Regions from separate parts of the Vibrio aphrogenes genome, predicted to be linked through region 2. Evidence: riboswitches for the same ligand, from Rfam matches in the RefSeq annotation. Region 2 holds a riboswitch; each other region holds the start of a gene.
The links. Region 2 has a riboswitch for thiamine pyrophosphate ahead of thiD (bifunctional hydroxymethylpyrimidine kinase/phosphomethylpyrimidine kinase). Riboswitches for the same ligand answer to the same signal wherever they lie in the genome.

Region 1: it holds a riboswitch for thiamine pyrophosphate, as region 2 does, so the genes downstream of both, thiB (thiamine ABC transporter substrate binding subunit) here and thiD (bifunctional hydroxymethylpyrimidine kinase/phosphomethylpyrimidine kinase) in region 2, are expected to answer to the same signal.
Region 3: it holds a riboswitch for thiamine pyrophosphate, as region 2 does, so the genes downstream of both, thiC (phosphomethylpyrimidine synthase ThiC) here and thiD (bifunctional hydroxymethylpyrimidine kinase/phosphomethylpyrimidine kinase) in region 2, are expected to answer to the same signal.

Annotation. Positions count from the first base shown of each region.
Region 1 is NZ_AP018689.1:313,054-324,156, forward strand. It holds gene VCA1004_RS01545 (DUF2799 domain-containing protein) at 1-40, shown strand, start outside; gene ppa (inorganic diphosphatase) at 246-773, opposite strand; gene fbp (class 1 fructose-bisphosphatase) at 1,074-2,087, opposite strand; gene mpl (UDP-N-acetylmuramate:L-alanyl-gamma-D-glutamyl-meso-diaminopimelate ligase) at 2,411-3,772, shown strand; gene VCA1004_RS01565 (flavin prenyltransferase UbiX) at 3,908-4,534, shown strand; TPP riboswitch at 4,625-4,720, shown strand; gene thiB (thiamine ABC transporter substrate binding subunit) at 4,763-5,779, shown strand; gene thiP (thiamine/thiamine pyrophosphate ABC transporter permease ThiP) at 5,844-7,433, shown strand; gene thiQ (thiamine ABC transporter ATP-binding protein) at 7,433-8,176, shown strand; gene VCA1004_RS01585 (hypothetical protein) at 8,285-8,914, opposite strand; gene VCA1004_RS01590 (PhoH family protein) at 9,311-10,726, opposite strand.
Region 2 is NZ_AP018690.1:484,961-496,063, forward strand. It holds gene VCA1004_RS13435 (flavodoxin family protein) at 1-310, opposite strand, end outside; gene VCA1004_RS13440 (dicarboxylate/amino acid:cation symporter) at 1,130-2,434, shown strand; gene VCA1004_RS13445 (DMT family transporter) at 2,620-3,501, shown strand; gene thiE (thiamine phosphate synthase) at 3,663-4,355, opposite strand; gene thiM (hydroxyethylthiazole kinase) at 4,345-5,145, opposite strand; gene thiD (bifunctional hydroxymethylpyrimidine kinase/phosphomethylpyrimidine kinase) at 5,184-6,014, opposite strand; TPP riboswitch at 6,070-6,168, opposite strand; gene VCA1004_RS13465 (sterol desaturase family protein) at 6,332-7,135, shown strand; gene VCA1004_RS13470 (zinc transporter ZntB) at 7,150-8,091, opposite strand; gene VCA1004_RS13475 (DUF502 domain-containing protein) at 8,249-9,007, shown strand; gene VCA1004_RS13480 (glutathione S-transferase family protein) at 9,224-9,835, opposite strand; gene VCA1004_RS13485 (TetR/AcrR family transcriptional regulator) at 10,057-10,653, shown strand; gene VCA1004_RS13490 (DUF2058 domain-containing protein) at 10,795-11,103, opposite strand, start outside.
Region 3 is NZ_AP018689.1:80,934-92,036, forward strand. It holds gene VCA1004_RS00390 (TrkH family potassium uptake protein) at 1-1,389, shown strand, start outside; gene hemG (menaquinone-dependent protoporphyrinogen IX dehydrogenase) at 1,390-1,920, shown strand; rRNA gene VCA1004_RS00400 (16S ribosomal RNA) at 2,489-4,031, shown strand; rRNA gene VCA1004_RS00405 (23S ribosomal RNA) at 4,442-7,329, shown strand; rRNA gene rrf (5S ribosomal RNA) at 7,461-7,576, shown strand; tRNA gene VCA1004_RS00415 (tRNA-Asp) at 7,643-7,719, shown strand; gene crcB (fluoride efflux transporter CrcB) at 8,202-8,585, shown strand; TPP riboswitch at 8,632-8,729, shown strand; gene thiC (phosphomethylpyrimidine synthase ThiC) at 8,848-10,836, shown strand; gene thiE (thiamine phosphate synthase) at 10,823-11,103, shown strand, end outside.

The sequences.
Region 1 (11,103 bases), on a different replicon from region 2:
TTATATGTCGGGGTTAGAGTCGCAATCTGCAGGAAAATAATTACCCGCAGCGAAAGCTAGTTATTCTACAATTAACTTCTCTTATAAATGAAAAGTTAAACGTCGCTATCAAGCCTTTTAACAAGCAACAATCAGCCGATAATGGAGCCGATAATGAGGTCGATTGGTCTTTCATGTAACCGAAAGTCGCACCATTAAAAAAAGAGCCGATGAATGGCTCTTTTTTAATGGATAAATAATAAGAATTACTTTTGGGCGCGTTCGTAAGATTCTAGAATTTCTTTACGTGCTGCCGCAACATCTTCCCAACCGTCTACTTTTACCCATTTACCCGGTTCAAGATCTTTATAGCGCTCGAAGAAGTGCGTGATTTGCGATTTTAGCAACTCTGGTACATCGTTGATGTCTTGGATGTGGTCGTACTCTTTCGATAATTTGCTGTGAGGAACCGCGATCACTTTTGCGTCTTCACCTGACTCATCAGTCATTTTTAGCACGCCAACAGGACGACAACGAATTACTGAACCTGGCATTAGAGGGAATGGCGTTGGTACTAATACGTCAACCGGATCACCATCTAAAGACAAGGTGTGATTCACGTAACCATAGTTACAAGGGTAGAACATTGGCGCTGACATAAAACGGTCGACAAATACTGCGCCGCTGTCTTTGTCGACTTCGTATTTGATGGGATCCGCATTGGCTGGGATTTCGATTACAACATATAGGTCATCTGGCAATGATTTACCAGCAGGAACATTATTCAAGCTCATGAGGCTTCCTTTCTCTGGGTTGAAATGAAAAGGGTTGAAATGAAAATTAACCGCTTGATTATACCCAAGTCACTTAAAGATGCGAGTTCCAATGAGAATAAAAACTGTTTTGGATAATGAGGATGACAAGGAGATTGACTCACTAAAGAGTATAAATAAATAGCGCTAGAGTGCGTGCGGTTGAGTGAACATATTTGGCGTAGAGCGCTCACCAGCACGGCAAACACAAGGGTAACCCGCTTCAATCGTTACCCTTGTGAGATGGTGCTTTAATGCAGATAGGTTTGAATGAACTCGTGATTATTCTTCGGGATATTGCTCTAAGAAGCTTTCTACTTGATCAACCATTAGCGGAGAGCCGACCACAAAAGGCACACGTTGATGCAGCTCGGTGGGTTTTATATCAAGAATGCGATCTTTTCCATCGGTAGCCTTTCCGCCTGCTTGTTCCATTAAAAATGCTATAGGATTGCATTCATACAATAAACGCAGTTTACCATTGGGGTGGCTTTCTGTGCTTGGGTATAAATACACTCCACCTTTTAATAAGTTACGGTGAAAATCGGCAACTAAAGAGCCAATGTAACGTGAGGTGTAAGGGCGATTATCTTCAGGAACATTTTCTTGGCAAAATTTGATGTATTTTTTGATGCCTAATGGAAAACGAATATAGTTACCTTCGTTTATGGAATAGATGGTGCCCGTTTTAGGAATGGTCATACGTTCATGGGATAAACAGAACACACCTAATGAAGGATCATAAGTAAAGCCATGCACTCCATTGCCTGTGGTGTAAACCAACATGGTTGAAGAGCCATAAATAATATAACCAGCAGCCACTTGCTTATGACCGGGTTGTAAAAAATCTTCTTGTGTCGGGGCGCTGCCAATCGGTGAGACGCGGCGATAAATCGAGAAGATGGTGCCGACAGACACATTGACGTCAATATTTGATGAACCATCAAGTGGGTCCATTAAGACAACGTATTTGGCATTCTTATTGAGATCTTTATTAAAGGCGACCGCTTCATCTTCCTCTTCACTAGCAACGCCACAGACTTGGTCGCGTGCTTCGAGCGCCGCTTTAAATTTTTCATTGGCGTATAAGTCGAGTTTTTGCTGTTCTTCGCCTTGAACATTCTCCGCTCCGACAGAACCGGTAATATCCACTAGGCCAGCTTTATTGATTTCACGGTTAACTATTTTTGCGGCCAGTTTGATGGAACCGAGTAATGAAGAAAGCTCCCCACTGGCATGGGGGAAGTGGTGCTGATTTTCTACAACAAATTCACCAAGTGTGCGCATGGTCGACATGATTATTCCTTTTAGAGTGTCGTTAGGCTTAACAAGACTAATACCTTCAAAATTAAGGTTTATGCGATTGTAAATTGGCAAACTTTTTAATGGTAATGAAGTAACTTGTAAAATGTCACAAATGTGACCTCTAAAGGTTAAAGAAAGGCACTGATGACTTGACTCAGCAAAAGGATTCCGTTCATAAGGTGCAGATTGTGGTCATGTGACAAAAGTTCAGCATTTATGTGTATTCTCAGCGTACTTTTTGGCGACTTTACGGTACTATTTGCTTTCATTTTTCCAATCATCGACGCCTCTCAAATGAGGTAGGAACCGCGGTTATGCATATTCATATTCTTGGTATTTGTGGCACATTCATGGGCGGTGCTGCAGTTTTAGCTCGTCAACTTGGGCATAAAGTCACAGGCTGTGATGCCAATGTTTACCCACCAATGAGCACGTTACTTGAATCACAAGGCATTGAAATAATTGAAGGATTTGACCCTTCGCAATTAGATCCAGCACCGGATTTGGTAGTGATTGGTAATGCCATGAGCCGAGGCAACCCTTGTGTTGAATATGCTTTAAATCACAATTTGAAATACACCTCAGGGCCGCAATGGTTACAAGAGTTTCTCTTACATGATCGTTGGGTTTTAGCTGTCTCCGGCACCCATGGTAAAACCACCACTGCCAGTATGCTGGCATGGATTTTAGAAGATTGTGGTTATGCTCCGGGATTCTTAGTCGGTGGGGTTTTAGGTAACTTTGGGATCTCGGCTCGTTTAGGCGAAAGCATGTTCTTTGTGGTTGAAGCTGATGAATATGACAGTGCTTTTTTTGATAAGCGTTCTAAGTTTGTGCATTACCATCCGCGTACATTAGTGATGAATAACTTGGAGTTTGATCATGCGGATATTTTTGACGATCTTGAAGCGATCAAGCGGCAATTTCATCATTTGGTCCGTACTGTGCCAGGCAATGGGCGTATCTTAGTTCCCACGAATGATGAGGACTTAAAAGATGTGATTCAGCGAGGCTGTTGGAGTGAGCTTGAATACATTGGTGATGATGGGCATTGGAAAGCGGAGAAAATTCAAAAAGACGGTAGCCACTTTAAAGTTTATTTAGATGGCCAATTGCAGGCTGAAGTCCAATGGGATTTAGTGGGTGAGCACAATGTTAATAATGCTTTAATGGCGATTGCTGCTGCCCGTCATGTCGGTGTGACGCCAGATCTTGCGTGTGAAGCTTTAGGGAAATTTATTAATACCAAGCGCCGTTTAGAGCTAAAAGGTGAAGTTGGTGGCATCAAAGTGTATGACGATTTCGCTCATCACCCTACGGCGATTAATCTCACTTTAGAAGGTTTGCGTAATAAAGTTGGTGATAGCAAGATCATTGCCGTTTTTGAGCCTCGCTCGAGCACCATGAAAATGGGAGTTCATAAACAGACTTTAGCAGCGGCTTTTCAACATGCTGATGAAGTGTGCTTATACCAACCTAATAATATTAAGTGGAAGGTACAAGAGGTAGCTGATCAATGCCCGCAACCAAGTTATGTAGATGACAATATGGAGCATTTCGTCGCCCATATTGTGGCGCGTGCGCAATCTGGCGATCAAATTCTGGTGATGAGTAATGGTGGGTTTGAAGGCATTCACGCTAAATTGTTACAAGCATTAGAACAGAAAAGTAGCTAATCACCTTTTGATAATCTATGGATCTTAACTCTTAATGAAGAGTGCGAGAGCAAAAAGAACATAGTAGGCAAAAAGAATAAAGTAGGTAAAAAGATCATGATGATCTTTTTGCCTACTAAAGCGATAGGAAAAAGCATGACGCCAACAACCGATAAACGAATCACTTTAGCTTTTACCGGCGCTTCTGGCGCGCCTTATGGGTTACGTCTCTTAGAATGTTTACTGGCTGCGGATTACACTGTGTATCTGTTGATTTCTTCTGCTGCTCGAGTGGTCATGGCGACGGAACATGATTTGAAATTACCGTCAGGACCAGAAGCAGCGCAACAAGCCTTGGTGAAGCACCTAAATTGTGCCACGGAAAAGCTGGTGGTGTGTGGTAAAGAAGATTGGTTTTCTCCAGTAGCTTCCGGTTCGGCAGCCCCTAAAAAAATGGTAGTGTGTCCTTGTTCTGCTGGGAGTGTTGCCTCGATTGCCCATGGTATGTCAGACAACCTGATTGAGCGCGCCGCCGATGTGGTGCTAAAAGAGCGGGGACAACTACTGTTAGTGGTGCGTGAAACCCCTTTCTCGACCTTGCATTTGGAAAATATGCACAAATTATCACAAATGGGGGTTACGATTATGCCTGCGGCCCCAGGCTTTTATCATCAGCCAAAGACCATTGATGACTTAATCGATTTTATGGTGGCGCGTATACTTGATCATCTTGGTATTGAACAAGGATTAGTGCCTCGGTGGGGCTATGATCAACGTAACTAACACTTTTGTTTATAACGACTAGATTGATTGTATACAAAACACTACAATCTAGACACGAATGACCTCTTGTGACTGGAGAGGTTGTAACGAGATGACTCATCGGGGTGCTAACTTAGACGTTGGCTGAGAAAATACCCGTGACCTGAACCAGATAATGCTGGCGTAGGAAATGAGGTAGGGATTCCTTCCTTTTCCTTGGCCGGGTATTAATAACGCTCACTAAAAAGGATGCCTCTAGTGAACTTCACCTCAAAATCTTTGACCTTATTCGCACTTTCCTGTTCAACTCTTGCAGCGATGCCAGCAATGGCGGAGCAATCACCTGTCTTAACTGTGTATACCTACGATTCCTTTACTTCTGATTGGGGACCTGGGCCAAAAATAAAAACCGCTTTTGAAAGCCAATGTGGTTGTGAGCTGAATTTTGTTGCCTTAGATGATGGGGGCTCGGTATTGAGCCGCATTCGCATGGAAGGAAAAAATACTCAAGCGGATATCGTGCTGGGCTTGAATAACAATATCATGGCACAAGCGCAAGCCACAGGGTTACTGGCAAAGCATCAAGTTGATACTTCGAAAGTGGTTATTCCTGGTGGTTGGAATAGTCCATATTTTGTGCCGTTTGATTATGGTTATTTTGCTTTTGTGTATGACAAAACCAAAATGAAAAACCCACCAAAGAGTTTGAAAGAGCTTGTTGAGCGTGATGATTTTACGATTATTTATCAAGATCCTCGCACTTCCATTACCGGCCAAGGTTTATTGCTTTGGATGAAAGATGTGTATGGCAATGACGCCGCCAAAGCCTGGCAACAGCTGGCGAAAAAAACCGTCACTGTCAGTAAAGGTTGGTCAGATTCTTACCCGATGTTTTTGAAAGGCGAGAGTGACATGGTGTTGTCTTATAACACTTCACCGGCCTATCACATCATTGCGGAAAATAATCCTAATTACGCCGCGGCCACGTTTTCTGAAGGGCAATACGCACAAATTGAGTTGGCCGCCAAGCTCAAAAGCTCAAAGCATCAAAAGCTGGCGGATGAGTTTATGCAGTTTATTCTCAGTGATGATTTTCAGTCGGTAATGGCCACAGGTAATTGGATGTACCCAGTGACGGATGTGCCGCTACCTAAAGGCTATGAGCAATTAACGATGCCGAAAGCCATGTTGTCATTGGACCCTGACGTGGTTGCTAAGCAGCTAAAAAGTTGGACGCGTGAATGGCAAATGGCGCTGACCCAATAATGCATCAGGATCGGATTTGTAGCCTGCCAATCTCAGGCTACTGGCTACTTGCTAGGGTTGTTGCATGGTAAAGGTTGCCGTCCCTAAGTTTGGTATTGTTATTGCGCTAACGATTGGCTTGTTTGTGCTATCAACTGTGGCGGCCTTAATTCAACATGCCCCCACCTTGAATGTCGGCTGGATTGTCTCCGATCCGTATTTGCGTCACATAACGTTTTTTAGTTTTTATCAAGCCGCCTTTTCTATGCTGTTAAGCGTTGGGCTGGCCATTCCGGTGGCTCATGCTTTATCTCGGCGTCATTTTTTTGGAAAATCCTTACTGCTTAAGCTTTTTGCTTCAACTCTGGTGTTACCGGTTTTGGTGGGGGTTTTTGGCTTAGTGGCTATTTTGGGCAATAGTGGGTTAATTGCTCAATTATTTCAATCGCTTGGTAGTCGATTGCCATTTTCTATTTATGGTCTTAATGGCATTTTGATTGCCCATGTCTTTTTTAATCTACCGTATGCGAGCCGTTTGTTATTGCATGCTTTAGATTCGATTCCAAATGAGCAACATAAACTGTGTGCCCATCTTGGAATGCAAGGTTGGGATAAGTTTCGCCAAGTTGAATGGCCACGAATGAAGCAACAGTTGCCGCATATTGCTGGTTTAGTCTTTATGCTGTGTTTTACCAGCTTTTCAACCGTGATGGTGTTGGGAGGCGGGCCTAAATCAACGACTATTGAACTGGCGATTTACCAAGCGATTAAATTTGATTTTGACTTACAAACTGGAGCGATTTTAGCCTTATGGCAAATGCTGCTATGCGGTAGTTTAAGTTTATTGTTGTTGAAGTTAACGCGAACCTTACCCGCTTCGAACTCGGCCCATCACCAAGGATATCGCTATTTTATTGATAGCCGAGCAGCCAAAGTTTGGGATGGATTTTGGATTATTGCCGCGATGTTTTTGGTATTGCCACCCTTGATGATGGTGGTGATCCAAGGGCTGAATCCTCACTCTTTTGTTGTGTTGCAACAAGGTAAGTTCTGGCAAGCTTTCAGTGCATCACTGCAAATTGCGATGCTGGCAAGTACTTTGGCCTTGGTGTTCGGGGTTGCTATTTTATTGACCAGTCGAGCTTGGATATTAAAAGGTCAGCAACACCGAGCCAGTCAGATTGAATTAATGGGCACCATTATTTTAGTCACCCCCGGGATTGTGATCAGTACCGGGCTATTTTTGTTGTTACGTGAACAAGTGGATGTATTTAGTTTGGCATTTTGGGTGGTGATTGCGATTAATAGCCTAATGGGGCTGCCGTATATTATTAAAACCTTGAATCAGCCTATGTTACAAACCGCACAGCAATATCACTACCTGTGTCAAAGCCTTGGTATGTCAGGCTGGAGTCGTTTTCGTTTAGTAGAGTGGCGGGCATTAAATAAGCCAATCGCTCATGCTTTTGCTATTTGCTTTATGTTTTCGATGGGGGATTTAAGTGCGATTGCTTTATTTGGGAGCCAGTCTTTGACGACCTTGCCTTTGTATTTGTTTCAACTCTTAGGCAGCTATCAAATGGACGCCGCCGCGATGGTGGCATTGTGTCTGCTGATTTTTAGTGTGTTGTGTTTTACGTTAATTGAACGAGTTTTTAAACGTGGTAGCCAATAATGAAACAACCCCTTAAGCCGCACTCTGTCGCGATTGCCTTACGACAAGTGCGCTATGAATACCAAAACGAAAGCTTTGAATTTGAACTGCAATTACCCACGGGCGCTATCATGGCCTTAATGGGGGCAAGTGGGTCTGGTAAATCGACACTACTCAGTTTGCTGGCAGGGTTTATAGAACCTCATTCAGGCTGCATCTTAATTAATGGGTATAACGTGGTGGGAACCGCCCCTCATTTACGTCCGATTGCGATGCTATTTCAAGAACATAATTTATTTACCCATCTTACGGTTCGACAAAATATTGGCTTAGGGCTGCACCCGGGATTAAAACTGACATCACAGCAGCAACAACAAATACAAGAAGCGGCGCAGCAGGTTGGTATCGAGGATTTACTGGATAGGCTTCCTGAGCAATTGTCTGGTGGGCAAAAACAACGGGTTGCACTAGCGCGTTGTTTTGTTCAATCACACGCTATCTGGTTATTGGATGAGCCTTTTTCGGCCTTAGATCCTATTTTACGAGAAGAGATGCTGCAATTGGTGGCGAAGTTAGCCAAGCAGCGTCAAATCACAGTGTTGATGGTTACTCATCATGTGAGTGACGCTAAGATGATCGCCACTCATTTTGCTTTTATGCAACAAGGGCAAGTTAGTGAAGTGGGAGAGATTGAACGTTTAAGTCTTAGTCACCATAACCAAGGATTCACCGCCTTTCTTACTGCCGGAGGGCTGGAAGCTTAAACAATGATTCTTTCTCGTTTGTCTGAGATCGGTTGCCTGTAAATACCATCCGGTGTGCAGACGCTGAACTGAGCGCAAATCAGAACACAAAACAGCGCCTGCCTGATATTATTTTTGGGAGGCGAGTGAGCGTTTCGAGTCGATGTAATAGCATAATGCAGAATAAAACATCATGACATAACCAAGGACTTCGGTGCCTTCTTCAGCAATATTTTTGACGGTACGAACAAAGTCATCACCTAAAATCCCTTCCCATAAACTGCCCATACCAAATAGGCGAGAAAAAACCAATAAAATCGCCAATCCGACCATCATTGAAGTGCTATTTTTATTTTGCACATGCTCACATAACCCTTGGATGGTTTTTTGTGGTTGTTTGGCCGCATAGCCAATAGCGCTAAGGGCAACAAGGAGTGCGGGAATAATCCAAAACCCATGATAGATAAGGTCAAAAAACGCATCTAATTCACGGATGAATAAGCACGCAAAAAAGCCAGTAACTAAAAGGTAGGCGTGACGAGTCTCGGGTTGGTGTTTGGCAATCAAAGCAAATAAGCAAGTGGCAATCAATAACATGCTTTCTTGTAATAACTCGGTTAAGGAAAGTTCGCCTAAATGATTATCAAAATAAAAGATATCAATACGAATGCATAAAACAGGTAAAGCGACTAGCAGAGCTAAAATAAGGAAGCGTAGTATGGCACGCTTGATGATCGTGATGTTTTTATCGTTTTGCATTATGGGGACCACTTGTGGTGAGCGGGTGCGGAAACTGATGTTTTGTGACTCAGATCACGCCACTCGGTTTAAACAAGCGGCTGATGGTAATGCGATCGCTTAAAGTTCTCTAATATCATTTTGGACTAAATTTATATTTTTTAATTCTAACAAAACGATATTGTCTCAAATTAATAGGATATTAACGGGCTTTTCTCAGTAACCTCAGCTGCGAATCATTAGAAGTCACTCAATACAGTGCTTAGGTATCTAACTTATTTAAAATCAAAGTAATAGGATAGATATTTTTATCACTTATATCTCAGCGAGGTAGACTTGTTATTGTGACACTCTTATCCTCGGTTGAGCTTAAGTAAAAAAACGGGCGTAAATTCGCCCGTTTTAGAGGAAGACAGATTATAAGTTTTCTTCTGCAAATTCGGCTAAACGGCTGCGAACCACGCCATTTAAGTGAATATTGGCGCTGCCTTCAAAGTTTTTAAAGCGTTCAACAATATAGGTTAAGCCTGAGGTGACAGGGGTGAGGTAGGTGGAATCGATTTGCGCTAAGTTCCCCGAACACACAATTTTGGTGCCTTCACCACAACGAGTAATGATGGTTTTAATTTGTGAGGCGGTGAGGTTTTGGCATTCATCAAGCAACACAAAAGCATTTTGAATGGAACGACCGCGCATAAAGTTAATCGATTTAAATTGGATGTTGGCTTTATCGCAAATGTATTTTAAGGATCCTTCGGTGCAATGATCATTTTTATGCAAAGCTTCTAACGTATCAGTAATTGCCGCTAACCAAGGCATCATTTTTTCTTCTTCCGTACCGGGTAAGAATCCGATGGCTTCACCGATATCTGGGGTATTACGGGTGACGATGATCTTATCGAACATCTTTTTCTCTATCGTCATTTCTAATGCGGCAGCCATGGCTAACATGGTTTTCCCACTCCCGGCGGCTCCGGTCAAAATGACCAAGTCGATGCTAGGGTCTAATAAGGCGTCCATTGCCATGCCTTGATAAATATTTTTGGGGTAGACATCCCAAGCATGACGGTGCAGCAGTCGTTCTCGACTTAAATCACGAATTTTAGCGTTGGTTGGATGAAGCTCTTCAACTCTTCCTGCAAAATCCGTGTCTTGGTCAATTAAATATTGATTAATAAAGGTGGGCTCTAAGCCTTCACGATCCACTAAATGGAAGGTTTTACTGCCTGAGGTGTGGCTTTCTACTTGCTGGAAATTATCCCAAAAACTGCCTTGATATTCGGTAAAGCCTTTGGTGAGGTATTGAACATCATCAATCAATTGGTCAGTACGGTAATCTTCGACAAATTTAACGCCTGCACCTTTTGCTCTCAAGCGCATGTTGATGTCTTTGGTGATCAGCACCACCTCACGAGGGGAGCGGCGATTTTGTAGTGACAACACACCATTTAAAATTCGGTTATCACCGGCTTTATCGGCAAAGGCTTTGTCGGTTTCTTGTACATCATAATCGGCAAGAATAGAAAGGGTACCTGAGGTTTGGTGTTCGTAACCAAAAGGGATGCCTTGGGAGATTTCTTCGGGAGTGGCATCGTGAAAAATCGCTTCTAGAGCTCGGATAGCGACTCGGGCATCACGTGCGACATCGCGTTTGCTGTCTTTGATGCGGTCGAGTTCTTCTAAAACTGTCATGGGAATGACAACGTCGTGTTCTTGAAAGGAATAAATAGCGTGCGGTTCGTGCAGTAGGATATTGGTGTCTAAGACAAAAATCTTGCGAGACAGTTTGTCTTGTGAGGTACGGCTGGTTAGCGTTTTTTCATTCGCGCCCATAGCATCTCCTTTTTCCGCGTTGCGGAAGGCTAGCAATGTTTGATTGCCAGAGGTCGCTGCTGATCTACCTCTAATGTGAGAGGTATGAGAGGAACATCCTATTCCTCTTTGCTATCGAGTGTGTCGGTAGCGTGCAGCTACATAACGATCAAACCCTAAGTGATTAAGCACTGACATTCGAATAAGGTCGAACCCGTTTGTTCAGTACTTATCATGAGTATATGAAAGATTGTGACTTTCATCCTTACCATACCTCTCAAATATTGACACTTTTATGGCAGTTGAAAAATTAAGTTTAATTCAGGGTGATATATCAGGTCTCATCAAGTAAGATGTGCCACTTTTTATTTCTCTGAAAGACTCTTCTTTTTATTGGG
Region 2 (11,103 bases):
CCTTTAGCTTACGTCCCAATTCCTTTTCAATCGTTAAAAGGTCAGATAATCGGTCAAAAAAGACTTTTAGCTGAGCTGACATTGAGTACCAGTACACAGGAGAAGCGAACACCAGATGATCAAAGCTAAGTAGTTCATGGATTATGGGAAGGAAATCATCGTTTTTATTTTCATGCGAATAGTCATAAAAACTAACGTCGAAATTAGTTAGATCAAACAACTTTGCACCAGACTGCTCAACGAAAGAGTCTGCTAATTTTCGGGTATTTCCGTCAGATTTAGAAGTACCTAATATGACTGCAATATTCACTAAACCTCCATGTTACATAACATTGTTAATAACCTGCCGGCTTGTTTTTCTGGTCAGGTTTACCACCCCAAAAACCTGTAACCGACTGTTTTATTTTAAATAATCATTAAAATAATATTGACCAACCTCCAGAAAAACAAGCCGGCTCGAAAGTTCGGGCTGCTTTGGGATGTTATTTTAACACCCCTAGCTTACACCTTGCTGATATATAACAAGTTTCTGTTATCTTCTCTAGAAAAACGAGCCAATTTTTTCCAAATGACTTTATCAAACAATGTCTGATCAAACTTGTTTAATAATTCCATTCATTATTTGCGACTAACATCTAAAAAGACATCATTAGATATATGTAAATATTTGATTTATATAAAATCCTAAGGGTTAGCAAGTATTTATTTATGTTATAACTTTAATAATATATGTCTTGACATGGTAGGGGTCGGTGATTCGAGTTCACTCGGACGCACCATATAAAGAAAGCCTACTTCATTTGAAGTAGGCTTTCTTTTATTGTTAATTGTCAGTGACATTTCCAACCTAATTTATTCTCGAAGAATTATTACCAACCCTCCCCTCAAACAGGAAAAAATACTATTTACTTTGCAATATAAAGGAGAATAGTTTTAACCAACCCGCCACACAACCAATACAAGCTGGCTAACATATTACTTACAACATGACAAACTGTTAGCATTTATGTGACAACCATCACACCAATAAATCATAGTTTGTTACAAGTAAGCCGCGTTTTTATTTAAATCTGCTACTCTCCTGATCACTTTGAAGGTTGTACAAAGTATTTTATATGGAGATAAGTTCATGAAGAACGATAACAACAAGAAAAAACGCTCACTAACGAGTAAAATCCTTATCGGTATGTTTGCCGGTATTTTATGCGGGTTTATCATTCAAAACTTTTTATCTACTAATGAATTCATTAATAACTATTTAGTTAATGGTTTATTTGATGTAGGTGGCAAAATCTTTATTGCTAGCTTAAAAATGCTAGTGATCCCTCTTGTGTTTGTATCCCTTGTCTGTGGTACCAGCTCATTAAAAGACATTACTACCCTAGGCCGCCTAGGTGGTAAAACACTGGCCTTTTATATTACTACAACCGCGATAGCGATCACCCTTGCTCTTGTAATGGGGATCTTCTTAAAGCCAGGTTCTGGTGCTGATCTCACTTCTGCAGCATCTTTCAGCGCACAAAGTGCCCCATCTTTAGGACAAGTTATTGTTGGCATGTTCCCAAGCAACCCAATGGCAGCAATGTCTCAGGGTAATACGCTACAAGTGATTGTCTTCGCTGTATTATTTGGTATTGCGGTCAGCCTTGCTGGTAAACCGGGGCAACGTATTGCGGATTTCTTTTCTGACGTCAATGAAGTCATCATGAAATTAGTGACGATTTTAATGGAAGTGGCTCCTTACGGTATCTTCTTCTTAATGGCAAAACTGTTTACCGGTTTAGGATTAGAAGCCATCGCGAACTTAGCTGCTTACTTCTTAGTTTTAGTTGCGGCACTCTTGATTCACGCATTCGTTACTTATAGCGTATTGCTAAAAGCTTTATCAGGATTAAGCCCAGTTGCATTTTGGAAGAAAATGAAAGACGCGATTATGTTTGCCTTTTCTACCGCATCGTCTAATGCGACGATTCCAATTACGATGGAAACAGCCACACATCGTCTGGGTGTCAGTAACAAAATTGCCTCGTTTACTGTTCCACTAGGCGCGACCATCAACATGGATGGTACCGCCATTATGCAAGGCGTTGCGACGGCGTTTATTGCTCAAGCTTTCAATGTTGATTTAACTCTTGGCGATTACATGACCGTCATTTTAACGGCGACATTAGCTTCTGTTGGTACAGCTGGGGTTCCAGGTGTTGGTCTGATAATGCTGGCGATGGTTCTAAATCAAGTTGGCCTACCTTTAGAAGGTATTGCACTGATCATGGGCGTTGACCGTTTACTTGATATGATTCGAACCGCGGTCAATATTACTGGTGACAGCGTGGTCACTTGTATTGTGGCGAAATCTGAAAATGAACTGGATATTGAGACTTTCAATAACCCAGATGCAGGCGAAATAGAATTAGCACTAAAACGTTCTGCATAATACTTTCTTAATAACATAAGCCCCTGATGACATTCTATTGCGATGCTCATTGGGGGCTTGTTTTTTCACTCATCTTTTACGCTCATAAAAATACATTCACACGCCTAAACCTGTAACAAGATCGCGACAATATCGTCACTCACGTGCTACCCTGACCTTTCCTTTTTATTCAGATGTTTTTCACTATGAATCAAGAATTAAAAGCCACTATTCTCCTCATTATAACGACGATTTTAGCGGGTCTAGGTTGGATATTTTCCAAGCAATCGATAGCGGGTCTTCCCCCTTTTGCTTTCATTGGTATACGCTTTATTGCTGCCTCGTGTTTCATTTTACCGTTTTGTTATAAACAACTGCTCACGCTCACTAGTAAACAATGTTTAAATGCGGCGAGCGTTGGCCTTATTATGTCTGGTGCGTTATTGACTTGGGTAACCGCCATTTCCGTTACCGACACCTTGGCGGAAGGCGCTTTTATTTCCAGTCTTGCGATGTTATTTGCACCTTTTGTAGGCTGGTTGCTTTTCAAACAAAAACCTATTCGTATGTTTTGGGTTTCATTACCTTTTGCGATTCTTGGTTTAGGGTTTTTATCTCTCTCTAATGGCTACCATCAATCCCCAAGCCAGATTTGGTTTCTGATTTCAGCCGTGTTATTGGCCTTTCATTTCAACTTTAATGCTAAGTATGCGCAAAGCGTGCCAAGCTTAGTTCTTGCGTGTATCCAGCTTTTTGTAGTGGGTGTGGTGGCTTCTATCGCCTCATTACTTTTGGAACAATGGCCAACAGAGATATCCAATATTACTTGGCTGTGGGTAGGACTTAGTACCGTAGTCGCAACAAGTTTACGCTACGTAATGCAAACCATTGGACAAAAATTAACGACATCAGGCAATGCGGCAATTATTATGATTTTAGAACCTGTCTGGGCGAGTTCATTGAGTGTGGTATTTTATGGTGATGATATGCCTGCTGGAAAGATTATTGGCTGTGGTTTAATTTTGTGGTCACTTTTCGTTTATCGAGGGGGCGCAAAACTATTAGAAAGGCGACTCCGCTCATCTTAACTCAGCTAAAATTAATTCAACAAGCCACAATAAAGGCGATTCAACCCACAAAACTTGACCATCATTTCGTGGATTGGAACGATTTTGAACTATCGATTTTTTTGAGTGCCCTGTTTTAACTGTCTTTTGTGAACGTCAATACTTCTTTTAAAGGCTAAAGGCTAAAGGCTTTTATGGCTTAGCATGAGCTGTTTGAGCTCTTGAGCGGCTTTAGTCGGATCGCAGGACTGACAAATAGCAGACACTAAGGCAATACTAGGGACGCCCGTCTGAGCAATCTCAGCGATATTGGTATCGGTAATTCCACCAATGGCAACTAGTGGCTTATTGCTTTGCTTCACTGCGTTACTTAGCCCTGCTATTTCCCATTGATATTGGGTATCGAGTTTAGTTGCGGTATTAAAAATGGTGCTGATGCCTACATAATCCACATCCAATGTTTGCGCTGCCTGTAATTGCTCAGGACTTTCTACCGTAAGACCGACTATTTTATCATTACCCATCAATCGCCTTGCTATTTCAACTGGCATATCGGATTGCCCAAGATGCACGCCATCAGCCTCGACGGCTAATGCGACATCGACACGATCGTTGATAATTAAAGGAACTTTATTGTTTTTCAACGTTGCTTGCTTAACGTCCACTAAAGAATCAGCATTAAAAGCATCAATGAGGGTTTTTACAATTTGTGCCCTTTCGATAAATTGACGAACGTTATTATTTTTGTGGCGAACTTGCACGATAGACACTCCGCCCAACAAAGCTTGATGAATTAATCGCTGCAAAGCCTCGCCGCTGGTCCCTTCATCCGTCACCAAATACAATGGGTAGTTAAAATCGCGATTAAAGCTCATAAATAGCACTCTCTAAAGTATATTCAATTGCTTGGGCATCTAAGCCATAAAGTTTATCTAAAATATTGACCTGCATTGAACCCGGCCCTTGACTGTGTTTAGCGGCTAATTGACCACAAACGCCCAAAATCGCAGTGGAGCATAAACCTGCACAATCAAGGTCTATGGCAGCAAAGGCCCCCGTTAAAGCAGTATGGGTACACCCCATCCCCGTAATTTTAGGCATCCATTCATGACCATTGTTAAACTGATGGATGCCCTGGTTCGTAACTACGTAATCTAACTGGCCAGAAATGACCACTTGCCGCGCACCATAATGATCAATGAGATGTTGCGCCGCAAGTATCGCCTTTTCACTGGCATCTAAAGCATCGACACCCTTGACTTGGCTTTTTACATTCGCCAAAGCCATGATTTCGGAAGCATTGGCTCGCACGATAAGCTTATCGGCTAATTGACTAAACTCTTGAGCCACCTGAGTTCTTAACTGACTAGCACCACATCCGACAGGATCGAGAATGACTGGTTTACCGCATAAATTAGCTTGAATAATGGCAAAGCGCATACGCTCAACCCAAAGTGAGTCTAATGTGCCAAGGTTAATCACTACCGCTTTAGCAATATTCACCATTTCAGCCATTTCTTGACGACTATGCGCCATGATGGGTGAAGCTCCAATAGCCAGTAAGGCATTCGCGGTATTATTCATCACGACATAGTTGGTCACATTCAAAATCAAAGGCTGTGTGTAGCGGAGCTGTTGTAATCGCTGAGAAATGATCGCATGCATGGGTAACTCCTAGGTAAAATCGATAATCAAGGTCATGATTAATGAAAAGCATAAAAGTGATGAACGGGGCCAGAACCTTTGCCAACACTTAATTGATCGGAAGCTTGTAGTGCTTGTGAGAGATAGGCTTTGGCCTTTTCAACCGCTTGATTTAAATTTTCACCTTGCCCTAAGTAACAAGCGATGGCCGAAGATAACGAACACCCCGTACCATGCGTATTTGGAGTGACTATTCGAGGATGAGAAAACGAGGTAACTTGATGCGCTCGAATCAACCAATCGGTACTTTGTGATCCTTGAAAGTGCCCACCTTTTAACAACACATCGACATCGTTAAATGTTGGACAAGATTGAACCTTCTCAATTAACTCCGACATTTGCGCTTCAGTATGCGATTTTTGACTGCCTAATAACAATTCAATTTCTGGTAAGTTAGGAGTTAGAACATCTACTAAAGGAATTAAACATTGCTTAAGCGTTTCAATGGCTTTGGGTTGAATAAGGGGGTCTCCACTAGTGGCGACCATGACGGGATCTAACACAACATTCATTAAGTTATAGTGCTTTAGCTTTTGTGCGATTACTTCAATAATCTGGCTATCATTCAACATGCCGATTTTAACCGCAGCAATATCCATGTCGCTAAAAATCGCGTCTAATTGCTCAGCAACAAATGATGGTGATACTGGAAAGATTGACTGTACGCCTTGTGTATTTTGCGCCGTTAAAGCGGTAATAGCCGAACAAGCATATCCCCCCGTCGCAGAAATTGCTTTTATATCGGCTTGAATACCTGCTCCACCACCAGAATCAGAGCCCGCAATGGTAAGAATATTTGGAATCTTAGAGGATGAGTTATTATGAGACATATTACTTCCTTATGCGCATGGAAGTAATAGACGTGTAGCGAAAAGCTTTCTCCAGGAGACACGTACATTAGTTCCCTACGCCAATGTTAATTGGATCAGGTTCAACGGGTCTCACCTTGGTGATCTCAGCCTAATGGCTCCCCGACTAATATTGGTTAATCTAAAGGCCAAACTGGGTAAAGTAAAGCGTTACCTTATTCGATATGATTATTCTATTGAATGCTAGCTCTATCATTATAAAAGCAATTTCACTGCGAACATGTTAACGTCTTATCTCTCATCAAGGCTGGCTGTATAATTACGGAAACAACACAATCATGGATGGATTACTCTTAGAATCTCAACATATCCTCAGAATGAGTGTCTTTCTCATCATTTTTGCTCTTATGGCGACTTGGGAAGCGGTTCACCCCAGAAAAACGCTCAGTCAGCCCAAATGGTATCGTTGGTGTAATAATTTAGGTTTAGTGATCATCAATAGCCTTCTGTTACCACTCTCCTTACCTTTCCTCGCGATTATGGCAGCCTCTATCGCTCAATCACAAAGTATCGGGCTACTGAATCAATTTACACTTCCGAAACTACCAGTAGTGATTTTATCCATCATATTATTGGATATGTGTATTTATTGGCAGCACCGTATTTTCCACCAAGTACCGCTATTATGGCGCTTACATCGAGTTCATCATGCAGACCAAGATATTGATGTCACCACAGGTGCACGTTTTCATTTTATTGAGATATGGTTATCCATGATTTTGAAAATAACGATCATTTTCGGCTTAGGTATCCCGGTGATTGCTGTACTCTTATTTGAAATAATCTTGAATGGCTGCGCCATGTTTAATCACAGTAATGTCAAGATCGCTCCTCAACTCGATAAAGTGTTAAGAAGTGTCATTGTGACGCCAGATATGCATCGAGTTCATCACTCTGTCTACCGCAACGAAACGGATAGTAATTACGGCTTTTGTCTTTCCTTATGGGATCGTGTTTTTGGGAGTTACATAGCGCAACCCAAAGCAGGACATCAAAATATGCAAATTGGGATTAATCGATTCCGTTCATTGAAAGAACAAGGGCTGCTCAAGATGCTGACGCAGCCGTTCCGAGATCGCTAATCGTGACCGTGTCACTAAAAGAACTTCAACCAACGCAATAAGATAAACTCAAAAATAAACGTCACCACAAGCCCGACACAAAAGACCATAAAGGCCATCGGATTATCGACCCCAGGGATGCCGCCAATATTAATGCCAAGTAACCCGGTTAAAAAACTTACCGGTAAGAAAATGGCTGCAATCACCGTAAAAAGATAGGTGTTACGGTTCATTTTTTCCGCTTGGTCTTGTTCGATGTCCGCCTTAATCAGTTGAATTTGTTCAAGATAAAAATCGATTGATTCATTAATTCGAATCACCGTATCCAATGAGTTACGCATTTTTAATTCAACATCTTCCATTTCTGGATGCTGGACTTCCAAAAAATCATCATGCGCATAACGCTGTGGTTTCATAAAACGACGTAACTTGAGTAATCGCTTATGAATGACATGCAGATCATGATGGTTACCATTGCCTTCTTCAATTTCAAACAGCTGATCTTCCACCGTATCTAAAAAGTGTGCAATGTTTTGATTTAACCCATCAATGATCGCCAATAATAACCGAGCCGTGGTTTTCGGTCCGCGTTGTTCATCGAGTGCTTGACGAATTTCCGTAATCGCTTTTGAAGATATCTTCCGTGTCGAAATTAAAATGCCTTTGTGCCATAAAATACGAACACTAAGCATATCATCTGGCATCGCGCCTTCATTGAGATTAACGCCTCGCATGATGAGCAAAAATGACTGATCTTCAAATAACTCAAATCGAGGTCGGGTATCATCGGCAAGCAAGCTATCCACTACCCCTGTTTCAAAATCATTTGCCAACAGCCAATGGCGTAATTCTTTGGCTTCACGCTGGCAATGATACCAATGATGCTCTTGAAGCAAACCAAGTGGCTCTGTGGGTTCCACTCTTTTGGCAGGAAAGGTAGAAAAATCCCAAGATTCAATCAAAAAGCTATGCGACATAGTGTGTACTCTATTCTTCGATTAATACTACGTCCTATTTAGGCAGAGGAAACCTTACGGTTCAAGAAATAGTTATGATTAATGATGATTATCGTTACAATATTAAAAAGTTATCACTAACAGATGATTATCATCACTCCATCAAGGATGACCTTCAATGAAGAAACTGCTTATCAAGAAAATTAAGATCGGGATGTTATTTGTCATTCCTTTGGTCTTTGCTGGCTGGGTGGTCAATGCAATCGTAACCTTTATGGATAAAACGGCGGCGTACTTTCTACCAGATAGCTGGCATCAATTATTAAGTGGTATTTGGGGCTTTGGGCTCTTTGCTGCCTTGTTGCTAATGCTCATTATCGGAATCATTTTTGATGGTCACTTACAGCAACGTTTTTATACTTGGCTCTCAGATAAAACCATTAACCGGATTCCTGGCTTTGGCATTATCCATAACTCCACCAAGCAAATCATGGAAGCCTTAACCTCGGAAGAGTCTCCGTTTAAAAAACCGGCTTTTGCACGCTCTTGGTCCGGCGAGAATTCGAAAGAAATAGTATTTGATTTGGGGCCGACTTGGATGATTCCAACTCAAAATGGCGAGAAGTTTATGGGGCCAGATGGTCAATTTTATCCAGTTCCAGAAGAAGGTTATCATGTGGTTTTTGTCCCTCAAGCGATTAACCTTTCTAATGGTTATGTACGCTTTGAAAAACAAGAAGATTTACTTTATGTGCCGCATTTATCGGTTGAACAATTGACTGCAACGTTGATTTCATGTGGCTTAACCTTACCGAAACAACCGAATGATGCTTTAGGTAAGGTCTTGAAAAATGAGCAAGAAATGCAACAAGCTTTAGCCGAATGGAAACAACAAGCGTCTAATCCTACCTCCAAGCAGGAATCTAAAAACAAATAATATCGCCGTTGTTTTATTAAGAGCCGTTCATATTTCAGGCTTAACCGACTCTAAGCTCATTAACGGCAAGCTATTTGACTATAGTTTTTAAATTAACCATAGCTTTTAAATTAACCATGAGTATTTAAATTAACCATAGCTTTTAAATTAACCATGAGTATTTAAATTAACCATAGCGTTTAAAAATAGCCTGCCAGACGTAACTTAATCGAGGGGTTATTGAAAGGCTGGACGCTGCGCAAGTTTTTCATACCAAGCGTTAATATTTGGATACGTTTGTAACGCTTTGATCTCTAAAGCACGTTCACAAACAAAGCCCACCAATAAGAAAGCAGTAATATCGGCAACGCTGAGTTTGTCACCGGCCACAAAAGCATGACGACTTAACTGCTTATCGAGCTTTGGTAAGAACTCTTGTACACGTAATTTAGACTCTTGTCCCCACTCCGGCACACAACGTTCACGGTCACTATATACGCCCGATAAATTGCGAAATGCTTGGAAGCCCGCATATAAACCATCTAATTCCACAATGCGTTGCCACATTTCGACTTTACCTGCCTCGGCCGGTGTTTCACCAAACAAAGATTTATTATTGGTTGCTTCAGCAAAATAACGGCAAATTGCAATACTTTCACTAATGTTGGTTCCATCATCTAGCTCTAGCATCGGCACTTTACCATTGACACTTTTATCAAGGTATTCAGGAGTTAAGTTTTCACCATCGCGGACATTAAGCTGCACCCTTTCCACTTCAATCCCCATCTCTTTAAGAAAGATCCCCACACGAAGAGAACTTGGGTTGGTAGCAAACTCATATATTTTCATGACTGATTTCCTTTTCTGAACGTTCGTTTAGATATAAGCTAACCAATAACTAAACGATCAGTCAACAATTAGTTTAAGTCGTGAACGGTTTTTGCTACATTGAATGACCACTGTGGGTAACTCCTCCCAACGATTAACAGGCCGTTAAGTTGATTTGTTAAATAAAATAATCAACAAAACCAAAGACAAAGGCCGAGGTCAACTTCAATTAAGTGAGAAATATGGCTAGAAAAAGCAATTTTGATAGAGATGAGAAACTGATTGAAGCTATGCAGCTTTTTTGGCAACAAGGGTATGCCAATACCTCGATTTCCGATCTCGTCGCACATTTAGGCATTAATCGCTTCAGTATTTATAACGCCTTTGGAGATAAGTACGCCCTTTACCAAGAAGCGTTAGAATATTATTTCGAACATACCAGCAAACCTGCCGCTCAAATGCTATTTTATCCAGAAGCAGATCTTCATACTCTGGAAAGCTTCTTATTAGCTTTTGTTGAGCGACAAAAACAACAACAATTTGGCTGCTTTATTCAAAACGCTTTACTTGAACATGGCCCACGCGATCAATCCGTACAAGGTGTGGGCAACAAACTCATGCTGCATTTAAGTGACGGCGTCACTCATTGTTTAAGCAATGCAATAAAACTTGGACAGCTTCATCCGCAAGCTGATCTTAGTGGCTTAGTCTCTCTTATTGTCACTCACATTCAAGGCATTCGTGTACTAGGTAAAGCGGCGCAATATGGTTATTTAGAAACGGCCACACAAGCCTTGTTCGGCTTATTAAAGTCTCAAAAACTAGACTCAATCCATTAAAAAAGCGGTGAGCCATCTCGCCCCACCGCTTATCTTTGTTTGTACTCTCTTTGCTCGTACTATCTTTTTTATAGATTAATACTAGTACGTTAAAGTTTGTACACTGATAGTGTTGTTACATCTTCATCGTGATGGTGTGAATTACCACATCAAATCATCTGGTACAACAAAGTCAGCATACGGATCGTCTTCATCTTGCTCTTCTTGAGTCAATACATTATTCAATACAATACTGTCTTCATCTCGCTGATAAATTTTATCAGCCACACTGGCAGGAATGATCGCATAACCCTCTAAATAACGGGCAATTGCCAAACGGCCTTTGGTCAGTTGGTCTTGAGTCGGCTTATCTACATACAGCTTTTTGACTAAAGAACCATCCGTAAAGTTATAACCAATCTCACCGTCGGCGATTTCAATGCGGTTCATTTCAATCAATTGCTTAACTTG
Region 3 (11,103 bases), on a different replicon from region 2:
CCTGCGCTGGTGGCCTTAATTTATCGTGATGGTGCCGGTGTACCTTTCGTGACGACCTTTTTTGTTCTGCTACTTTGTGGTGGGATCTGCTGGTTTCCTAATCGCGATAAAAAGTCGGATTTAAAAGCACGGGATGGCTTCTTGATTGTGGTCCTGTTTTGGACCGTAATCGGTAGTGCGGGGGCATTACCGTTATGGTTATCACCTAATCCTGATGTTTCTGTCACTGACGCCTTCTTTGAGTCTTTTTCAGCCTTAACTACCACAGGGGCGACGACAATTGTCGGACTGGATCACTTGCCCAAAGCGATTTTATTCTATCGCCAGTTCTTACAATGGTTTGGGGGGATGGGGATTATTGTCCTGGCCGTTGCTATTTTACCAATTCTTGGCATCGGTGGAATGCAGTTATACCGTGCAGAAATTCCAGGGCCGGTAAAAGATAGCAAAATGACACCACGTATTGCCGAGACAGCGAAAGTGCTGTGGTACATTTACCTCAGCCTTACCATTGCTTGTGCATTGGCTTTTTGGTTGGCGGGCATGAGTGTGTTTGATGCGATTTGTCATAGCTTTTCAACCATAGCGATCGGTGGGTTTTCCACTCATGATGCCAGTATGGGGTATTTTAATAGTCCAGTGATCAACATGATTACCGTCGTCTTCTTATTGATCTCTGCCTGTAATTTCTCGCTGCACTTTGCCGTTTTTGCTTCAGGTGGTGTTCATCCTAAGTACTATTGGCGCGATCCGGAATTTAGAGCATTTATTACGATTCAGGTATTACTCTTTTTATTGTGTTTCTTTATTTTACTGTCTCATAATAATGACTTAACTACCTTTGAAACGTTCGACCAAGTGTTGTTCCAAACGGTTTCCATTTCAACAACGGCCGGTTTTACGACCACCGGTTTTTCTCAATGGCCATTATTTTTACCGGTCTTATTGTTATTTTCTTCTTTTATAGGCGGGTGTGCAGGCTCGACCGGCGGCGGCTTAAAAGTGATTCGTGTTTTGTTATTGACTCTACAGGGTGGGCGAGAGCTAAAGCGGTTAGTTCACCCTAGAGCGGTTTTTCCAATCAAGATTGGCGATAAAGCTCTACCTCAACGTGTCGTGGATGCGGTTTGGGGGTTCTTCTCTGCTTACGCACTCGTTTTTGTGCTTTGTATGTTAGGTTTGATTGCGACAGGTATGGATGAGCTCAGCGCTTTTTCTGCGATAGCCGCCACTTTAAATAACTTGGGGCCAGGACTTGGAGATGTGTCCGTTCATTTTGCTAACGTGAATGATGCTGCTAAGTGGGTATTAATTATTTCCATGTTATTTGGGCGACTAGAAGTCTTTACCTTACTTATTTTATTTACACCGACATTTTGGAAAAGTTAAATGCACGAAAAAAAATACCTCATCTTGTATTCCACCCAAGAAGGGCAGACCTACAAAATTGCCCAATATATGGCTCAAGAATTAGGGGAAAGTCATTGTAACCTCATTAATCTACACGAAGCGCATACTGTCGACTTTGGTTTGTATCATACCCTTATTATTGGGGCCTCTATTCGTTACGGACGTTTTAATAAGAAACTCTATCGTTTTATTGACCGTCATCTAGCACAATTAAACGCTGCTGATGCCTACTTCTATAGTGTCAATCTGACAGCTCGTAAAGAAGGCAAGGATACACCAGAAGGTAGTGTCTATATTCAGACGTTCTTGAAGAAATCTCCATGGAAACCGAAAAAGATTGGTGTTTTTGCTGGGGCACTATTATATCCACGTTATTCTTGGTTTGATCGAATGATGATTCAATTGATTATGAGAATGACCAAAGGTGAAACGGATACAAGTAAAGAAGTGGAATACACAAATTGGGAAAAAGTGACTCAATTTACAAAAAGCATCGAGAAATCGCTGTAAAAAGTAGCAAAAATAAAAGCTTTAGTGTCTTTTTTGAACGAACGGTAAATAAAAACAAAAAAACGTAAAAAATGGCTTGCCAAGCTAAGTTAACTCTCTATAATGCGACCTCACTGACACGGAGCACGCAGCCAAGCTGCAGCACGGGTTAGAGGTCAAAACCTTCTCAAAAAGGTTTGCGAAAAAAAGTTGTAAGAAAGTGTTTGACACTAACTTTTAAAGCGCTAGAATGGCCGCCCTGTTCAACGAGATGCACTAAGCATTATCGATAAGAACAACGCTCTTTAACAATTTAAACCTATCAATCTGTGTGGGCACTCGTTGATGATAATCAAAAAGATTTATCAATGAACTGAGTGACCAAACGGCTATTAAAAGAGTCAGCCTTGAGCTGGTTTGATTTCACTTTTTAAAGTGAAAATAAATAATAGCGGCACAGTCAATTCATTATCTATCTGTTGGATAGATAATAGCTTTAAAGTTACTTCTTCTTTTTAAGAAGAATAGTTTTGAAGTCAGTATTCGTTGAGCCGGTCGTCTCTTTATTTAAGAGCGGCCACAAAAACTTTAATTGAAGAGTTTGATCATGGCTCAGATTGAACGCTGGCGGCAGGCCTAACACATGCAAGTCGAGCGGTAACAGGAAATAGCTTGCTATTTCGCTGACGAGCGGCGGACGGGTGAGTAATGCATAGGAAGTTGCCCAGTAGAGGGGGATAACCATTGGAAACGATGGCTAATACCGCATAACCTCTTCGGAGCAAAGCAGGGGACCTTCGGGCCTTGCGCTATTGGATACGCCTATGTGGGATTAGCTAGTTGGTGAGGTAATGGCTCACCAAGGCAACGATCCCTAGCTGGTCTGAGAGGATGATCAGCCACACTGGGACTGAGACACGGCCCAGACTCCTACGGGAGGCAGCAGTGGGGAATATTGCACAATGGGCGAAAGCCTGATGCAGCCATGCCGCGTGTATGAAGAAGGCCTTCGGGTTGTAAAGTACTTTCAGTTGTGAGGAAGGTTTCGTAGTTAATAACTGCGTTGCTTGACGTTAGCAACAGAAGAAGCACCGGCTAACTCCGTGCCAGCAGCCGCGGTAATACGGAGGGTGCGAGCGTTAATCGGAATTACTGGGCGTAAAGCGCATGCAGGTGGTTTGTTAAGTCAGATGTGAAAGCCCGGGGCTCAACCTCGGAAGGTCATTTGAAACTGGCAAACTAGAGTACTGTAGAGGGGGGTAGAATTTCAGGTGTAGCGGTGAAATGCGTAGAGATCTGAAGGAATACCAGTGGCGAAGGCGGCCCCCTGGACAGATACTGACACTCAGATGCGAAAGCGTGGGGAGCAAACAGGATTAGATACCCTGGTAGTCCACGCCGTAAACGATGTCTACTTGGAGGTTGTGGCCTTGAGCCGTGGCTTTCGGAGCTAACGCGTTAAGTAGACCGCCTGGGGAGTACGGTCGCAAGATTAAAACTCAAATGAATTGACGGGGGCCCGCACAAGCGGTGGAGCATGTGGTTTAATTCGATGCAACGCGAAGAACCTTACCTACTCTTGACATCCAGAGAAGCCAGTAGAGATACAGGTGTGCCTTCGGGAGCTCTGAGACAGGTGCTGCATGGCTGTCGTCAGCTCGTGTTGTGAAATGTTGGGTTAAGTCCCGCAACGAGCGCAACCCTTATCCTTGTTTGCCAGCGAGTAATGTCGGGAACTCCAGGGAGACTGCCGGTGATAAACCGGAGGAAGGTGGGGACGACGTCAAGTCATCATGGCCCTTACGAGTAGGGCTACACACGTGCTACAATGGCGCATACAGAGGGCAGCGAACTTGCGAAAGTAAGCGAATCCCAAAAAGTGCGTCGTAGTCCGGATTGGAGTCTGCAACTCGACTCCATGAAGTCGGAATCGCTAGTAATCGTGGATCAGAATGCCACGGTGAATACGTTCCCGGGCCTTGTACACACCGCCCGTCACACCATGGGAGTGGGCTGCAAAAGAAGTAGGTAGTTTAACCTTCGGGAGGACGCTTACCACTTTGTGGTTCATGACTGGGGTGAAGTCGTAACAAGGTAGCCCTAGGGGAACCTGGGGCTGGATCACCTCCTTATACGAAGATTATTTTTGATGAGTACCCACACAGATTGATTAGGTTTACTTAGATTAAAGTAGAGTTTTAATGAATGACTTCGGTTATTGATTAAAGCTTTATGCTTTATGCTCTTTAACAATTTGGAAAGCTGACTGATAGCTTAATTTGTTTTTACTTTTGAAAAAGTAAAATAAAACAGCTCAAGGCTGTAATTAAGTTATCAAATAAAAGTTCTCAATGTTTATCTTTAAGATAAACACACAACACACATTCAAGTGTCTTGTATTCTAGTTTTTATCTACTTTTTCATAAAAGTAGGCAAAAACATCTATTGAGTCCGGCAACGATATTTAAGATTACCCTCTTAAATATCAACAAACTAAAACCTTATTTAGTTGAACATACATAAAGACCCTTTTGGGTTGTATGGTTAAGTGAATAAGCGTACACGGTGGATGCCTAGGCAGTCAGAGGCGATGAAGGACGTATTAACTTGCGATAAGCGTAGATTAGGCAGTAAAAGCCACTTGAGTCTACGATTTCCGAATGGGGAAACCCAGTTGCATAAGCAACTATCATTAACTGAATACATAGGTTAATGAGGCGAACTCGGGGAACTGAAACATCTAAGTACCCGAAGGAAGAGAAATCAACCGAGATTCCGAAAGTAGCGGCGAGCGAAATTGGATTAGCCCTTAAGCTTTTAATGATGCAGGTGAACAAGCTGGAAAGCTTGGCGATACAGGGTGATAGCCCCGTAACCGACACATCATAATCAGTGAAATCGAGTAAGGCGGGACACGTGTTATCCTGTCTGAATATGGGGGGACCATCCTCCAAGGCTAAATACTCCTGACTGACCGATAGTGAACCAGTACCGTGAGGGAAAGGCGAAAAGAACCCCTGTGAGGGGAGTGAAATAGAACCTGAAACCGTGTACGTACAAGCAGTAGGAGCACCTTCGTGGTGTGACTGCGTACCTTTTGTATAATGGGTCAGCGACTTATATTTAGTAGCAAGGTTAACCGTATAGGGGAGCCGTAGGGAAACCGAGTCTTAACTGGGCGTCGAGTTGCTAGGTATAGACCCGAAACCAGGTGATCTAGCCATGGGCAGGTTGAAGATTGAGTAACATCAATTGGAGGACCGAACCGACTAATGTTGAAAAATTAGCGGATGACTTGTGGCTAGGGGTGAAAGGCCAATCAAACCTGGAGATAGCTGGTTCTCCCCGAAAGCTATTTAGGTAGCGCCTCGGACGAATACTACTGGGGGTAGAGCACTGTTAAGGCTAGGGGGTCATCCCGACTTACCAACCCTTTGCAAACTCCGAATACCAGTAAGTACTATCCGGGAGACACACGGCGGGTGCTAACGTCCGTCGTGGAGAGGGAAACAACCCAGACCGCCAGCTAAGGTCCCAAAGTATAGCTAAGTGGGAAACGATGTGGGAAGGCTCAGACAGCCAGGATGTTGGCTTAGAAGCAGCCATCATTTAAAGAAAGCGTAATAGCTCACTGGTCGAGTCGGCCTGCGCGGAAGATGTAACGGGGCTAAGCTATACACCGAAGCTGCGGCAGTACAGTTTACTGTGCTGGGTAGGGGAGCGTTCTGTAAGCCGTTGAAGGTGAACTGAGAAGTTTGCTGGAGGTATCAGAAGTGCGAATGCTGACATGAGTAACGATAAAGGGAGTGAAAAACTCCCTCGCCGGAAGACCAAGGGTTCCTGTCCAACGTTAATCGGGGCAGGGTAAGTCGACCCCTAAGGCGAGGCTGAAAAGCGTAGTCGATGGGAAACGGGTTAATATTCCCGTACTTCTTACAAATGCGATGGGGGGACGGAGAAGGCTAGGTGGGCCTGGCGATGGTTGTCCAGGTTCAAGTGCGTAGGCTGATTTCTTAGGTAAATCCGGGAAATCTTAAGGCCGAGACACGACGTCGAGCTACTACGGTAGTGAAGTCATTGATGCCATGCTTCCAGGAAAAGCCTCTAAGCTTCAGTTTGTAAGAAATCGTACCCCAAACCGACACAGGTGGTCGGGTAGAGAATACCAAGGCGCTTGAGAGAACTCGGGTGAAGGAACTAGGCAAAATGGTACCGTAACTTCGGGAGAAGGTACGCTCCTAGCGGTGATGAGACTTGCTCTCTAAGCTGCCGGGAGTCGCAGATACCAGGTGGCTGCAACTGTTTATTAAAAACACAGCACTGTGCAAAATCGTAAGATGACGTATACGGTGTGACGCCTGCCCGGTGCCGGAAGGTTAATTGATGGGGTTATCTTCGGAGAAGCTCTTGATCGAAGCCCCGGTAAACGGCGGCCGTAACTATAACGGTCCTAAGGTAGCGAAATTCCTTGTCGGGTAAGTTCCGACCTGCACGAATGGCGTAATGATGGCCACGCTGTCTCCACCCGAGACTCAGTGAAATTGAAATCGCTGTGAAGATGCAGTGTACCCGCGGCTAGACGGAAAGACCCCGTGAACCTTTACTACAGCTTGGCACTGAACATTGACCCTACATGTGTAGGATAGGTGGGAGACTTTGAAGCATTCACGCCAGTGGATGTGGAGTCAACCTTGAAATACCACCCTTGTAGTGTTGATGTTCTAACTTAGCCCCATTATCTGGGGTGAGGACAGTGCCTGGTGGGTAGTTTGACTGGGGCGGTCTCCTCCCAAAGAGTAACGGAGGAGCACGAAGGTGGGCTAAACACGGTTGGACATCGTGTGGTTAGTGCAATGGCATAAGCCCGCTTGACTGCGAGAATGACAATTCGAGCAGGTGCGAAAGCAGGTCATAGTGATCCGGTGGTTCTGAATGGAAGGGCCATCGCTCAACGGATAAAAGGTACTCCGGGGATAACAGGCTGATACCGCCCAAGAGTTCATATCGACGGCGGTGTTTGGCACCTCGATGTCGGCTCATCACATCCTGGGGCTGAAGTCGGTCCCAAGGGTATGGCTGTTCGCCATTTAAAGTGGTACGCGAGCTGGGTTTAGAACGTCGTGAGACAGTTCGGTCCCTATCTGCCGTGGGCGTTGGAAGATTGAAGGGGGCTGCTCCTAGTACGAGAGGACCGGAGTGGACGAACCTCTGGTGTTCGGGTTGTCATGCCAATGGCATTGCCCGGTAGCTAAGTTCGGAATCGATAAGTGCTGAAAGCATCTAAGCACGAAGCGAGCCCTGAGATGAGTCTTCCCTGGCACTTTAAGTGTCCTAAAGGGTTGTTCGAGACTAGAACGTTGATAGGTTGGGTGTGTAAGCGCTGCGAGGCGTTGAGCTAACCAATACTAATTGCCCGTGAGGCTTAACCATACAACACCTAAAGGGTTTTGATGGACTTAATAGATATAAGACATGCTTGAATGAGTGTGAGAACGAGTTAGAGATAACAAAGCAGCTTTCCGAATTAAGTTAAACGCTTGAGCGTTTAACAAAAGAATTTGCTTGGCGACCATAGCGCTTTGGACCCACCTGATTCCATGCCGAACTCAGAAGTGAAACGAAGTAGCGCCGATGGTAGTGTGGGGTCTCCCCATGTGAGAGTAGGACATCGCCAGGCTTTAATTTTTTATTTTAGTTTTCAAAAAACTAAAATAAACAAATATTTATACTGAATAGACACTGTGGAGTGGTAGTTCAGTTGGTTAGAATACCGGCCTGTCACGCCGGGGGTCGCGGGTTCGAGTCCCGTCCACTCCGCCACTTACATATCTTGAATAAAGAGTAAGAAGCCCGATTCGTAAGAGTCGGGCTTTTTTACGTCTGTAGAAAATGAAATATCCAATATGAATATAGATAATCTCAATGGTACTAATTCCAATTGTAGTAATTATCTGATCATTCTTGCTTGTTAAAAGGCTCGATAACCTGGGTTTAACTTTTCGTTTTTAAAAAAGTTAATTGTAAACCAACGAGTTATCAAAAATTTCAGCCTTGCTATTAAGCCTTTTTCTTATGTCATTTCTGACCTTCTAATTCCTGTGATGAGCATAAATTAAGAAAAGTCTCGTCAATTTTATCTATTCTTATATTAAATATAGAGTCAGTCTTTTATCTGTGTACATCAGTTTATCCTCCATTATGAGCTGTGAGAGAGATTAAAACTTAGATTGTAGTGACAAAGATCATCATGATAGATAAAGTACGATATATTTGATTACATTTTAATTTAAGGCGAGTGGATTGTGGGTCAATTAGTGATTTTAGGCTATATAGCATTAGGCGGGGCATTTGGTGCATGTTCTAGGTATTTAGTGTCTGAACTGTGTGTCTATTTATTAGGTAAAGGATTTCCTTACGGCACATTAGCAGTAAACGTTGTGGGTTCAGCCATTATGGGGTTACTGATGGCAGCTTTGCAAAATGAAATGATATCGGCAAGCCCATGGAGGTTTATCATTGGGTTAGGCTTTTTAGGCGCACTGACAACCTTTTCAACATTCTCTATGGATAACGTGCTACTGATGCAGCAAGGTGCATTTTTTAAAATGGGTCTAAACGTATTCTTGAACGTATTCTTGAGTATTTCTGCCGCTTGGGTTGGTTTTCATCTTCTGATTAAAAATTAATCTTAGCTTACCTTATTGTCATACGTTAATTAATTGTTATAATCATATTCACTTGTCGGAGTGCCATAAGGCTGAGACCGCATTGCGGGATCCGTTGAACCTGATCAGGCTAATACCTGCGAAGGGAACGAGAGAAGAGTAATCTTTACATCAATTACCCCTCTATATATGTAGCTGTATTTCACAGTGACATTCTTGTGCATCAAATCCGTCAAGCATTTCCCTATATAGGGTCTAACTCATACAGTTAAAGGAAAATGCTATGTCGTCAAGTCGTAAACAAGCCAGAATGGCTGCTAAAAACTTTATTGATTCATTATCGGTTCAACCTTATCCCAACTCACAGAAAGTCTATATTGAAGGCAGTCGCCCTGATTTACGAGTACCTATGCGTCAGATTAGCCTTGCGGATAGTTTGATTGGTGGTTCAAAAGATAAACCGGTATTTGAGCCAAATGAGCCAATTCAAGTTTATGATACCTCTGGTGTTTACACCGATCCTAATTATGAAATTAACCTCTACGAAGGACTGCCTAAGCTCAGAGAACGCTGGATAGAGGAGCGTCACGATACTGAATATTTAAAAGCTGTATCGTCATCATTTACTCAACAACGTTTAAATGATGAAACGCTTGATGATCTACGTTACGGCAATTTACCTCACGTTCGTAAAGCCAAAACTGGACAATGTGTCACCCAGTTACATTATGCTCGTAAAGGTATCATTACCCCTGAAATGGAATTTATTGCTATTCGTGAGAATATGGGGCGTCAAAAATTTGCTGATGAGCAACTGAATCAGCAGCACCTAGGACAAAACTTCGGTGCGCATTTACCTAAAGAAATTACGCCTGAATTTGTGCGCCGAGAAGTGGCCGAAGGACGGGCGATCATTCCTGCCAATATTAATCATCCTGAATCGGAACCAATGATCATTGGGCGTAACTTTTTAATCAAAGTGAATGCCAATATTGGTAACTCATCGGTGTCATCTTCTATTGAAGAAGAAGTCGAAAAGTTAGTGTGGTCAACTCGATGGGGGGGCGACACGGTTATGGATTTATCAACAGGGCGAAATATTCATGAAACCCGTGAATGGATCTTGCGTAATAGCCCTGTTCCGATTGGCACCGTTCCTATGTATCAAGCTTTAGAGAAAGTGAATGGCATTGCTGAGAATCTAACTTGGGAAGTGATGCGAGATACATTAATTGAACAAGCTGAACAAGGGGTGGATTACTTTACCATTCATGCCGGTTTGTTGTTGCGCTATGTGCCTTTAACCGCTAAACGTGTAACTGGTATTGTTTCTCGTGGGGGGTCTATTATTGCCAAATGGTGCCTGGCTCACCATCAAGAAAGCTTTTTATATACTCATTTTCGTGAGATTTGTGAAATCTGTGCTCAATACGATGTAGCACTTTCACTTGGAGATGGTCTGCGCCCGGGCTCTATTGCTGATGCCAATGACGAAGCTCAGTTTGCTGAGTTACGCACCTTAGGTGAACTGACTAAAGTGGCTTGGGAGTACGATGTACAAGTTATGATTGAAGGCCCAGGGCATGTGCCAATGCATATGATCAAAGAGAATATGGATGAGCAATTGAAACATTGCCATGAAGCGCCTTTTTATACTCTTGGCCCTTTAACCACCGATATTGCACCGGGATACGATCATATTACCTCTGGTATTGGTGCGGCGATGATAGGTTGGTTTGGTTGTGCGATGTTGTGCTACGTCACCCCCAAAGAGCATTTAGGTTTGCCGAATAAAGAGGATGTTAAAACCGGCCTGATTACTTATAAATTAGCAGCGCATGCTGGGGATTTAGCTAAAGGCCATCCAGGGGCGCAAATTCGCGATAATGCTTTGTCGAAAGCTCGATTTGAATTCCGTTGGCATGATCAATTTAACCTTTCTCTCGATCCTGAAACAGCTTTAGCTTTTCACGATGAAACCTTGCCACAAGAATCTGGCAAGGTGGCTCACTTTTGCTCGATGTGTGGCCCCAAGTTTTGCTCAATGAAAATTTCTCAAGAAGTGCGTGAGTATGCTAAAGACACGGAACAAGTTGCTGCTGATCAGGCCATTGAAATAAAAATGTTGGATGATCCCTTAGAAGGGATGAAACAAAAATCGGCTGAATTTTTAGCATCCGGTTCTGAGTTATATCATCCTGCGGTTACCGGCATTGATGAAGAGACATCTCATTCAGGTGAGCAACAGGAGGCTGTGCATGAATCGAATTGAGTTGTGTGTCGAGGCTCATGATTTGTTGGCAACGCAATTACAAGCTTGTTTTCTCGCAGCACAAGAAGTGGGGTTAGCACCTCTTTCTCTAACAATTGCACACAATATTGATAGCAATCTTTTTGCCTGTCAGGTGGTAACGGAAGATAACCGTTATTATATTCAACCTCAGTTTACCGGTGATACTTCCATCACAGGAGAGTTTGATATCGCCATTCGTTATGGGGTAAAGCCAGCAAACTGTGAAGGTGACGATTCTAAGGTTGC